Regions from separate parts of the Neobacillus sp. Fa239 genome, predicted to be linked through region 1. Evidence: predicted binding sites of a transcription regulator. Region 1 holds the regulator's gene; each other region holds the start of a gene.

Region 1 (3,281 bases):
GATCTCCTCTATTTTTTACTTCCATTTTCATTCTCCTTTATAGTAATTTCGATTTAATTTCTTCGATACACGCCATCAGAGAAAGCTGAGCAACCATTTTTGTTCCCCGCTCTAAATGGAAACCCTCTGCGTTTAGCAATAAAAGACAAGAAGAGACACCCAGCTTTCTCGTAATCACCAATTCTCCGCTTTTTTGCTTAAGCTCCTGACGATGATCAATGAGCAGCTGCAGCAGCATGGTCCCCTCATCCAAATTGATTTCCCCTGATTGTAGAAGCTTTTCTAGAACAAATAATTCAAGCATTCTTGAAAAATTGAAATTCAAACTGCCTTTTTCCTGCTCTAAATAAAAATTGGCGACTGTTGTCGAAACAATGTTACGTTTTATTAATTCATCCTTCGATAAATTTAAGTCGGTTACGCTTGGGGAAAACATGTTTGCCAGCTCATCCAAGGATAAGTTTTCTTTCATCGTTTGAATTTTATTAATTCGATCTAACATCTTTTCTTTTGGAAAAAAAGTTTCTTGGCCGGTAAAGGTCGATTTCCGAACAAACCACTCCTCAGGGATTAGATCCTTTCGTTTCCATCTATATAACTGTCCATATGATATTCCGGCCAAATCTAATAATTCCTTTTTCGATATTAACTCCTCGCTCATATTGATAACCCCTTTCATAAAATCAATGTAACATAACACTGTTACGTTGTAAAGACAGGAATAAAATCCCTTAATCAATAAAAAAAGCCTTTCTACTTTTCGTAGAAAGGCCTCTTTCTTTACAATTCATCCATTTCTATTGTCGGATAATGCTTTAAAAAATAAACGAGCGATTGCAGCTCCACTGCCAAGTCAATGTGATGAACTCTAATGGATGATGGGACATTTAACCTTGCAGGAGTAAAATTCAAGATCGCTTTGACATTGGCTTTGACAAGCTTATCGGTAATCATTTGGGCCACTGGAGCAGGAACGGTCAGAATCGCCACTTGAATCTGTTCTTTCATGATTTGCTCTTCTAAATCATCCATGTGGTAGACTGGCACATCCCCAATCGTTGTGCCCATTTTATTTGGGTCGACATCAAAGGCGCACTGAATCTTCGTATTATTATTTTTTAAAAAATTATAATTTAAAAATGCTGTACCAAGATTACCTACACCAATTAACGCTACCTTTGTTAATTCATCTTGATCGAGTGTTTTCCGAAAAAAGGTTAACAGGTAGTTGACATTATACCCGTACCCTTTTTTTCCTAAAGCCCCGAAATACGAAAAATCCCTGCGAATCGTTGCCGAGTCTACTTTCACTGCCTCGCTTAATTCCGCTGATGAAACTCTTTGTTTCCCGGAAGCACTCAGATTTTGTAAAAATCGATAATATAATGGAAGTCGTTTTGCTGTCGCCTGTGGAATTTTCATTGTATCATTCGTCATGTTCTCCTACACCCCCATGAATGGATTTGTATCCTTTAATTCCTTTTAAAATCACCATGTTTACCGCCCGTTTTCTCTACTAGATAAGTCGGGCCGATCACCATGCCTTTATCCACTGCTTTACACATATCATAAACGGTTAACGCACATACAGTCGCAGCTGATAGCGCTTCCATTTCCACACCGGTACTGCCCTTTGTTTTCACAACAGCCTCAATGTTTAACTTATACAGCTCCTCTTGGTCCCTGCTCCAAGAGAATGAGACATTAATACCTGTCAAAGGAATGGGATGGCACATCGGAATCAAATCCCATGTTTTTTTCGCGGCCATAACGGCTGCTACCTGAGCAACGGCTAAAACATCGCCTTTTTTCATTTGATTATTCGTAATTCTATCATAAATTTCTTTATTGACAGTGATGCTTGAATGGGCCAATGCTGTACGTGCCGTTTCCGGCTTATCACTTACATCAACCATTTTCGCCCTGCCCTCTTCATTAAAATGAGTAAATTCAGCCATAAAAAAAATCCTCCTATCAAATCATACACTATTTTTTCGTTCATGTGTGTGAAACTTTGAGCGAATTAAGACAAATTTACAGTAATTTCTTATTCCCTAGTCGAATTATCGCACTTATTGCCGATATAAGGGGAATAAGGTACACTATTTTTAAGTAATAGAGGTGAATAGAATGATTTTATTACAGGTTAATCAACTAGCAAAATATTATGGCGCTGACCTTATTTTATCGAATATAAAACTTGAATTACAAACCCGGGACCGCGTTGCCCTTGTAGGAAGGAACGGTGCCGGAAAATCCACCCTTTTGAAAATGATTGCCGGATTCATATCGCACGACAGCGGTGAGATCATCAAGCCGAAAGATGTAACAATCGGCTATCTGGCCCAAAATACCGGATTAGAATCGAATTTGTCGATTTGGGATGAAATGTTGACCGTGTTTGAAGACCTTAGAGCGATGGAAAAATCGCTTCGGAGGCTTGAAGAACAAATGGCGGACCCGGAAATTAGCAGCTACGATAGAATATTAAAGGAATATGACCAGCTCCAAGTAAAATTCAAAGAACAGGGAGGATATCAATATGAAGCTGATATCCGCTCTGTCTTACATGGATTAAATTTTTCGAACAGCTCGCTCATGATATCCAGTTTAAGCGGTGGTCAAAAAACCCGTCTGGCCTTAGGAAAGCTTCTGTTAACAAAGCCTGATATCCTAATTTTAGACGAACCGACAAACCATCTTGATATCGACACCTTAACTTGGCTTGAGCAATATCTGCAAGGTTATGATGGAGCAATTTTAATTGTTTCCCATGACCGCTATTTTTTAGATAAAGTGGTGACGCAGGTTTACGAGGTTTCCCGCAGACAAATTCAAAAATTCATTGGAAACTATAGTTCCTACCTGGATCAAAAAGCAGTCAATTACGAACGGGATATGAAGCTATATGAAAAGCAGCAGCAAGAGGTTGCGAGTCTGCAAGACTTTATCGCCCGGAACCTTGCCCGTGCTTCAACGACGAAACGTGCTCAAAGCCGCCGGAAAAAGCTTGAAAAAATGGAACTGATGGACCGTCCCCTAGGCGACGAAAAGTCCGCCTCCTTCTCGTTTGAGATTGAGAAACAAAGCGGTAATGATGTCCTGATGGTTGATTCACTCGCTGTCGGATATAACGGCGAAATCGTTTCGGAGGAAATTTCATTTCGGGCATTTAAAGGTGAAAGCATTGCTCTTGTGGGGCCCAATGGGATTGGGAAATCGACATTATTAAAAACGATTATTAAAAAGCTTCCGGAACTTGGTGGTACCGTCCGATATGG
Region 2 (3,281 bases), 1.1 Mb from region 1:
CTGTCCTCCATGTCGTCCAACAAGATCGACAGCTGACCAAGCTTCCATCCGTTATTTTTATTCACGGATTTACAAGTGCAAAAGAACATAATTTGCATTATGCCTATTTATTAGCGGAAAACGGTTTTCGCGTTTTATTGCCAGACACCATTTATCATGGTGAAAGAGAGCAAAATGGGTCAGAAGTAAAGCTCACTGCCCGCTTTTGGGAAATTGTTATCCAAACGATAGGTGAAATCGATATTTTAAAAAATCATTATGTTCATGCGGGTTTAGTGGATGAAAATCGAATTGGCCTTGCTGGAACCTCAATGGGCGGATTTGTCACATTAGGGGCATTAAAACAGTTCTCTTGGATAAATACGGCTGTCACCTTAATGGGGATGCCGGCCTATGAACAGTTTTCCTATTGGCAATTGGATCAAATGAAAAAGCACGGAATTTCCATCCCTTTTACCGAGGAACAAATTGCTGATCAAATAATGATTTTGCGTGACTATGATTTAAGCCAGCAGCCTGAGGCGTTAATGAATCGCCCGCTTTTGTTTTGGCACGCGAAAAACGATCCAATGGTCCCTTACAGCTTGACGTACCAGTTTTACCAAGCGATTCAGTCTGATTATGAAAAGAAGAACCCGGAAAATCTTTGTTTTATTAGTGATGAACGGGCGGGGCACAAGGTGACTCGAGAAGGGCTAAAGGCAACGGTTGATTGGTTTAAAAAACATCTTTAGATTATAATAACAACTATATGTGATTGGAGTGAACATTCATGAATGAAGAACTAAAAGAAAATATTATGGGTGCCCTGGAGCTTGTTATTGATCCAGAACTTGGCATAGATATTGTCAATTTGGGCTTAGTTTATAATGTTGAAATGAATGATGAAGGATTGGTGGAAGTAACGATGACGTTAACATCCATGGGGTGTCCTCTTGCAGGAACGATTGTAGATCAAGTCAAGAGAGCCCTTGCAGATATTCCGGAAATCAAAGATGTCGATGTTCATATTGTCTTTAATCCTCCATGGAATAAAGAAATGATGTCACGCTATGCGAAAATCGCCCTTGGTATTCGCTAAAACACAGAGTGCGATCTCAGGGTTCATTTTTGAGCTGCACGATCTCGTTTTGAATGAGAATTTGACAAGAAAATAGCAAAGAAAAAGAGTGCCTTTTGAATAGAAGTGGCACTCTTTTTTATTTAGGCTGTTACTGCAAACTTTGTTGTTTTTGGGTTAGTTATTGAAGACAGTTTTTCCAGTTCCAAGGTTGGTTTTGTCCTCAAGAGAGGTGATAGGGGACAGTTTAACCGAATGCAAGGGAGGTTTTGTCCGCAAGAGAGGTGATAGGGGACAGTTTAACCGAATGCAAGGGAGGTTTTGTCCGCAAGAGAGGTGATAGGGGACAGTTTAACCGAATGCAAGGTTGGTTTTGTCCGCAAGAGAGGTGATAGGGGACAGTTTAACCGAATGCAAGGGAGGTTTTGTCCTCAAGAGAGGTGATAGGGGACAGTTTAACCGAATGCAAGGGAGGTTTTGTCCGCAAGAGAGGTGATAGGGGACAGTTTAACCGAATGCAAGGGAAGTTTTGTCCTCAAGAGAGGTGATAGCGGACAGTTTAACCGAATGCGAGGAAGGTTTTGTCCGCAAGAGAGGTGATAGCGGACAGATTTACCGAATGCAAGGAAGGTTTTGTCCGCAAGAGAAGTGATAGCGGACAGATTTACTGATTGCAAGATTGATTTTGTCCTCAAGAGCAATAAACCTTTTAGTGCGAGCTCCTGCTGTTTTTTTATGCGTAATTGACCTTCACAGAAAAGACAAATATAAACCTCAGTTAGTGAGAAATCTCACATTTTTCGTTTTTTGACACCATTATAATACAGGTATTAAGGCTGTTTGTTTTTGAAATAGCCGTTTTAGGAGGCGTTTCAGATGGCTTTTAGCCGAGATTTTAATAAAGATCCATTTATCGTTATTTGGGAGCTGACAAGGGCCTGTCAACTTAAGTGTTTGCATTGCCGTGCCGATGCACAATATAAAAGGGACCCGCGTGAGCTTAGCTTTGAAGAGGGCAAACATTTAATTGATCAGATATATGATATGAATAATCCATTACTTGTATTTACGGGTGGAGACCCACTAATGCGGGAAGATATTTTTGATATAGCCAAATATGCGGTTGAAAAAGGTGTACGGGTATCCATGACACCTAGTGCGACTCCAAATGTAACGAAGGAAGCCATTATAAAGGCGAAAGAAGTTGGACTATCTCGCTGGGCGTTTAGTATTGATGGGCCAAATGCCGAGATTCATGACCATTTCCGCGGCACAGCAGGCTCGTTTGATTTGACGATGGAAAGAATTAAATTCTTGCACGAAGTTGGATTACCAATTCAAATAAACACAGTTATCTCAAGGTACAATGTTGAATATCTTGAAGAAATGGCCAAAATGGTCGAGGATTTAAACTGCGTGCTTTGGAGCGTTTTTTTCCTTGTCCCAACTGGAAGAGGACAAGTTTCGGATATGATTTCTCCTGTTGAACACGAAAAGGTTCTAAGATGGCTTTATGATTTAAGTAAACGAGTCCCTTTTGACATTAAAACAACTGAAGCGATGCATTACCGCCGTGTTGTCATTCAGCAAAAAAAGCGCGAAGCAAAAGCACAAACAGATGAAATCGATTATTTAAATGCCCTGACGGAAAAGGGGCTGACGGGTTCGATTGATGGGCTTGGCCGTGCACCTAAAGGCGTGAATGATGGAAATGGTTTTGTGTTCATTTCCCATATTGGCGATGTGTATCCAAGTGGCCTATTACCAGTAAAGGCCGGAAATGTTCGCGAAACGCCATTAGCGGAAATTTACCGTGAATCACCGATTTTTAAATCATTAAGAAATCCAGATCTTTTTAAGGGGAAATGCGGAGTTTGTGAATTCCGCTATGTTTGCGGCGGTTCAAGATCAAGAGCCTACGCAATGACTGGTGATTATCTTGAAAGTGAACCATTCTGTATCTATATTCCAAAATCATTAAGAGAAAAACAGGTACAGTAACAATAAAAATATGGAAGCAATCGGGATTCCGGTTGCTTCCATATAAATAAATAGGAAGGTTTCCCTTCCTACTCAATACTGCAATATACGGCTGGACAATTTTCACAGCCAATTTCATCCTTCAAATATTGAAGGTCTAAAACGGTGATTTTTCCTTTTTTAATTGAAATAATATTATCTTTCTTTAAATCGCTAAGAATTCGGTTTGTACTTTCCCTGG
Region 3 (3,281 bases), 2.1 Mb from region 1:
TGCTTTTGTTGCGCTGTAGACCGGCACCCAAATTCCCGGCATGATCGCCAAGCCGGATGAAACATTGATAATGGCTGCATCCTTTTGTTGTTGAAGATGGGGGATAAACAGCATGGACATGTGAATGGGACCCTCCACATTTATCGCGATTTCATTTTGATAATAGCTCCAATCCTGGTCAGCATTTAATAGATTCACTTTCTGCTGAATCCCGGCATTATTAACCAGGACATTTAATTGGGGGAATTCACCGGTTATCCACTCAAATAATGATTGGCGGTCATCCACCTTTGCAACATCGTAAACTCTCGTATGTATTTGTGGAAACTTCTTCTTCGCTTCGTTCAGTTTCTCCTCCCTGCGGCCCACAATAATCACTTCATTTCCTCTTTCTAAAAAGCGCTCTGCAAAGGCTAAACCAATCCCTGATGCGCCACCGGTAATGAGAACGGTATTCCCTGATAATTTCATCTTTTTTCCTCCTCCATCGAATTATTTGATATTATAAACATTAATCGGTAATCTAACTATATCTTATCAAATAGGAGTACTTAATTATGTATGAAGATTTCATCATAAGGGATGCTTTGTTTAGTGATTTACCTGCAATCGTCAGTATTTATAATTCCACGATTCCAAGCAGGATGGTGACGGCCGATACTGAACAGGTATCAGTGGAAAGCCGTGAAAAATGGTTCCATGAACATTCGCCTGCCACTAGACCATTATGGGTGGTCGAAAATCAAGGTGAAATTTGTGCCTGGGTCAGCTTTCAATCGTTTTATGGCAGACCTGCCTATAATGCGACGGCTGAAATCAGTATTTACCTTCATCCTGACTATCGCGGGAAAAAGCTGGGGGGATATTTGCTTCAAACAGCTATCAAAGCTTGTCCGAGCCTAAAGATTAAAACCTTATTAGGGTTTATTTTTGGTCATAATGAACCCAGCGTTAAGCTCTTCACAAAACAGGGTTTTGAAAAATGGGCTCATCTTCCAAATGTCGCCGAGTTAGATGGAATCGAGAGAGACTTACTGATCCTCGGAAAAAAAATAGTGTAAAAGGAGATTTATTAAATGAGTGTACATAAAGCGATTAGTGATCATGTAAATAAACAAAACAAGAAGATCAATGATTTTTTATCATTGGACAGACTTCGTGAGGAGTATATCGAAGAAGCTTTGGAATTATGCAGACAGGGAAAAGCCTTTACAGTGGAAAAAATTAATGACGTAACAAACCAAATTAACACATTAGCAAAACAGGGCATTATCCCGACTCGAAAAAATGTAACGGCCGAAATGGTAAGAGAGTATGCGATGAAAACGAAGTAATGAAGCACAAATGATGGAAGTCTTCTATTAGGTTTTTTAGGTTACTTATAAGTGAGTAAAAGAGCGGTATCGGTCACCTATGAAGGCTCTAGGTGACCGATACCCGATATAAAGGTTGGATTCGGTCATCTAAATTACTACCACAATATCCACTGGCATCTTTTTGAGGTACACGATCCGCACGAGCATCAATTTACTATCATACCCACAGCTTTTTCCACGACAATAATTTTAATAAAATCCATTCAAAACCGTAATAAAAAGTTCACAAGCATTCTAAAGAAAATGAGGTAAAATATTCTTGTAAAACAATTTGTGAAACATTGAGCAAATAAAATCAGAAAATGAGGCGAACATCGATGCATCTATCTGTAAGCGCGCTAATCATTCGATTTTTAATGGGAGGTTCAGCCGTCCTTGCCTGCACTTTAGTGGCCAGGAGGCTGGGGGAGAAAGCAGGAGGAATTTTTGCCGCATTTCCTGCCGTCTATCTGGCAGCACTGCTAACGATTGGACTTGATTTTCATGGAGGCGAGCTAGTCAATCATTCTATCATCATCTCAAAAGGCGCAATATTTGGAATGGCGATCAATATACTTGTTGCCATTATTGCCGGTTATCTTTTGCCTAAACTTGGTTGGAAACGTGGCATCATTCACTCTATGGCTTGTTGGTTTGTAGTATCGATTGTAGTCGTTTTTATAACATCACATTAGAAAAAAGGTGGACAACGTGAACAAAAAGGACTTATTCATACGATTTTTACTCGGTGGGACAGCCGTATCAATGAGTTATCTCATCACCATTATTTCTCCTTGGAAAATTCTTGCCGGAATCTTTGCTGCTTTTCCTGCGGTCATGCTGACAGCCGTCATTATGGTGGGAATTGCCGCTGGTACCAAGAAAGCAACGAACATTGCCAAAGGCTCTGTCTATGGAATGATGGGTGGCTTGGTTTGTGTAACAGCCGTCCTGCTGGTCCTGAAATCTACAAATAACTGGGCTTTCAGCATCATAATCGGCTTACTTGCATGGCTTGTCAGTTCGATTGCCATTTCAACACTAAGAGAACGTAAAATTCTTCGGGCAAAATTAAAAAATCCTTTGGTGTAAAAACACCGAAGGATTTTTTTATATAAAACTTGTTTAATCTGAAAGTTCAGAATAAAATTAAACCGAAATACCAATCGGTAGATATGTTATTTTCAAAAAGTATCTAGCATATTAATGGGTAATATGAATTTGTAGAATTTCCAATTTATTAAATAATGTATTAAAGAAGTGCCCACAAATTCCGGTAGGAAAAACCGGAAAGCCGGCAGACCGAAAAATTAAGCAGATCTAGAGGTGATGTTGAATTGTTCAAAGAGCATATCGGAAAACAATCAAATAAAGTGAAGAACATAGTCGAAAGAGGAGCTGTTAAGAAATTTGCTGAAGCAATCGGCGACCTCCATCCGATCTATATTGATGAAGAAGCCGGAAAAAAATCGCGTTACCAAAATAATATTGCACCGCCCACTTTTCCAATAGTCTTCGATTTTGGTGTGATCGAGGGATTTACTCTACCCATTAAAGGCTTAATTCATGGAGAGCAGTCTTATCATTATGAACGGCCTATATTAGTGGGCGAAGAGGTCTATTGCTACACCGTCATTAAGAATTATCTTGAGAAAAGCGGGATGGGCTTCCTTATAGTGGAAAACAACGGCGAGGACAGGTCAGGGAACGTAATCTTTCGTTCAAAAATGACGGTCATTATCACGGAGGCGGTTAGGAAGGTGCTGAACAATTGAAAACACTTGATCAATTGCAAATAGGCGAATCTTTAGAGGAAGTTCAACTACCGCCTGTATCAAGGCTTGATTTAATCAAATATGCGGGTGCAAGCGGCGATTTTAACCCAATCCATACGATTGATGAGGAAGCCAAAAATGCAGGACTCCC

Evidence for each region. Region 1 encodes Rex, which represses fermentation and respiration genes when NADH is low (regulators of the CRP and FNR family bind a similar motif). Its sites were predicted from a motif close to TTGTGAAATATTTCACAA; they were not measured.
Region 2: the regulator Rex is predicted to act here: its motif matches at 1,840-1,857, upstream of ACZ5XR_RS05195 (TIGR04053 family radical SAM/SPASM domain-containing protein).
Region 3: the regulator Rex is predicted to act here: its motif matches at 1,648-1,665, upstream of ACZ5XR_RS09930 (DUF3147 family protein).

What each region holds. Positions count from the first base shown of each region.
Region 1 is NZ_AP041611.1:9,106-12,386, reverse strand. It holds gene ACZ5XR_RS00070 (cytoplasmic protein) at 1-25, opposite strand, end outside; gene ACZ5XR_RS00065 (YhbD family protein) at 38-661, opposite strand; gene ACZ5XR_RS00060 (redox-sensing transcriptional repressor Rex) at 781-1,437, opposite strand; gene moaC (cyclic pyranopterin monophosphate synthase MoaC) at 1,473-1,958, opposite strand; gene ACZ5XR_RS00050 (ABC-F family ATP-binding cassette domain-containing protein) at 2,131-3,281, shown strand, end outside.
Region 2 is NZ_AP041611.1:1,103,229-1,106,509, forward strand. It holds gene ACZ5XR_RS05185 (prolyl oligopeptidase family serine peptidase) at 1-734, shown strand, start outside; gene ACZ5XR_RS05190 (metal-sulfur cluster assembly factor) at 773-1,081, shown strand; gene ACZ5XR_RS05195 (TIGR04053 family radical SAM/SPASM domain-containing protein) at 1,937-3,061, shown strand; gene ACZ5XR_RS05200 (Crp/Fnr family transcriptional regulator) at 3,130-3,281, opposite strand, start outside.
Region 3 is NZ_AP041611.1:2,086,389-2,089,669, forward strand. It holds gene ACZ5XR_RS09915 (SDR family oxidoreductase) at 1-471, opposite strand, end outside; gene ACZ5XR_RS09920 (N-acetyltransferase family protein) at 558-1,061, shown strand; gene ACZ5XR_RS09925 (YpbS family protein) at 1,077-1,334, shown strand; gene ACZ5XR_RS09930 (DUF3147 family protein) at 1,694-2,050, shown strand; gene ACZ5XR_RS09935 (DUF3147 family protein) at 2,067-2,447, shown strand; gene ACZ5XR_RS09940 (MaoC family dehydratase N-terminal domain-containing protein) at 2,693-3,130, shown strand; gene ACZ5XR_RS09945 (MaoC/PaaZ C-terminal domain-containing protein) at 3,127-3,281, shown strand, end outside.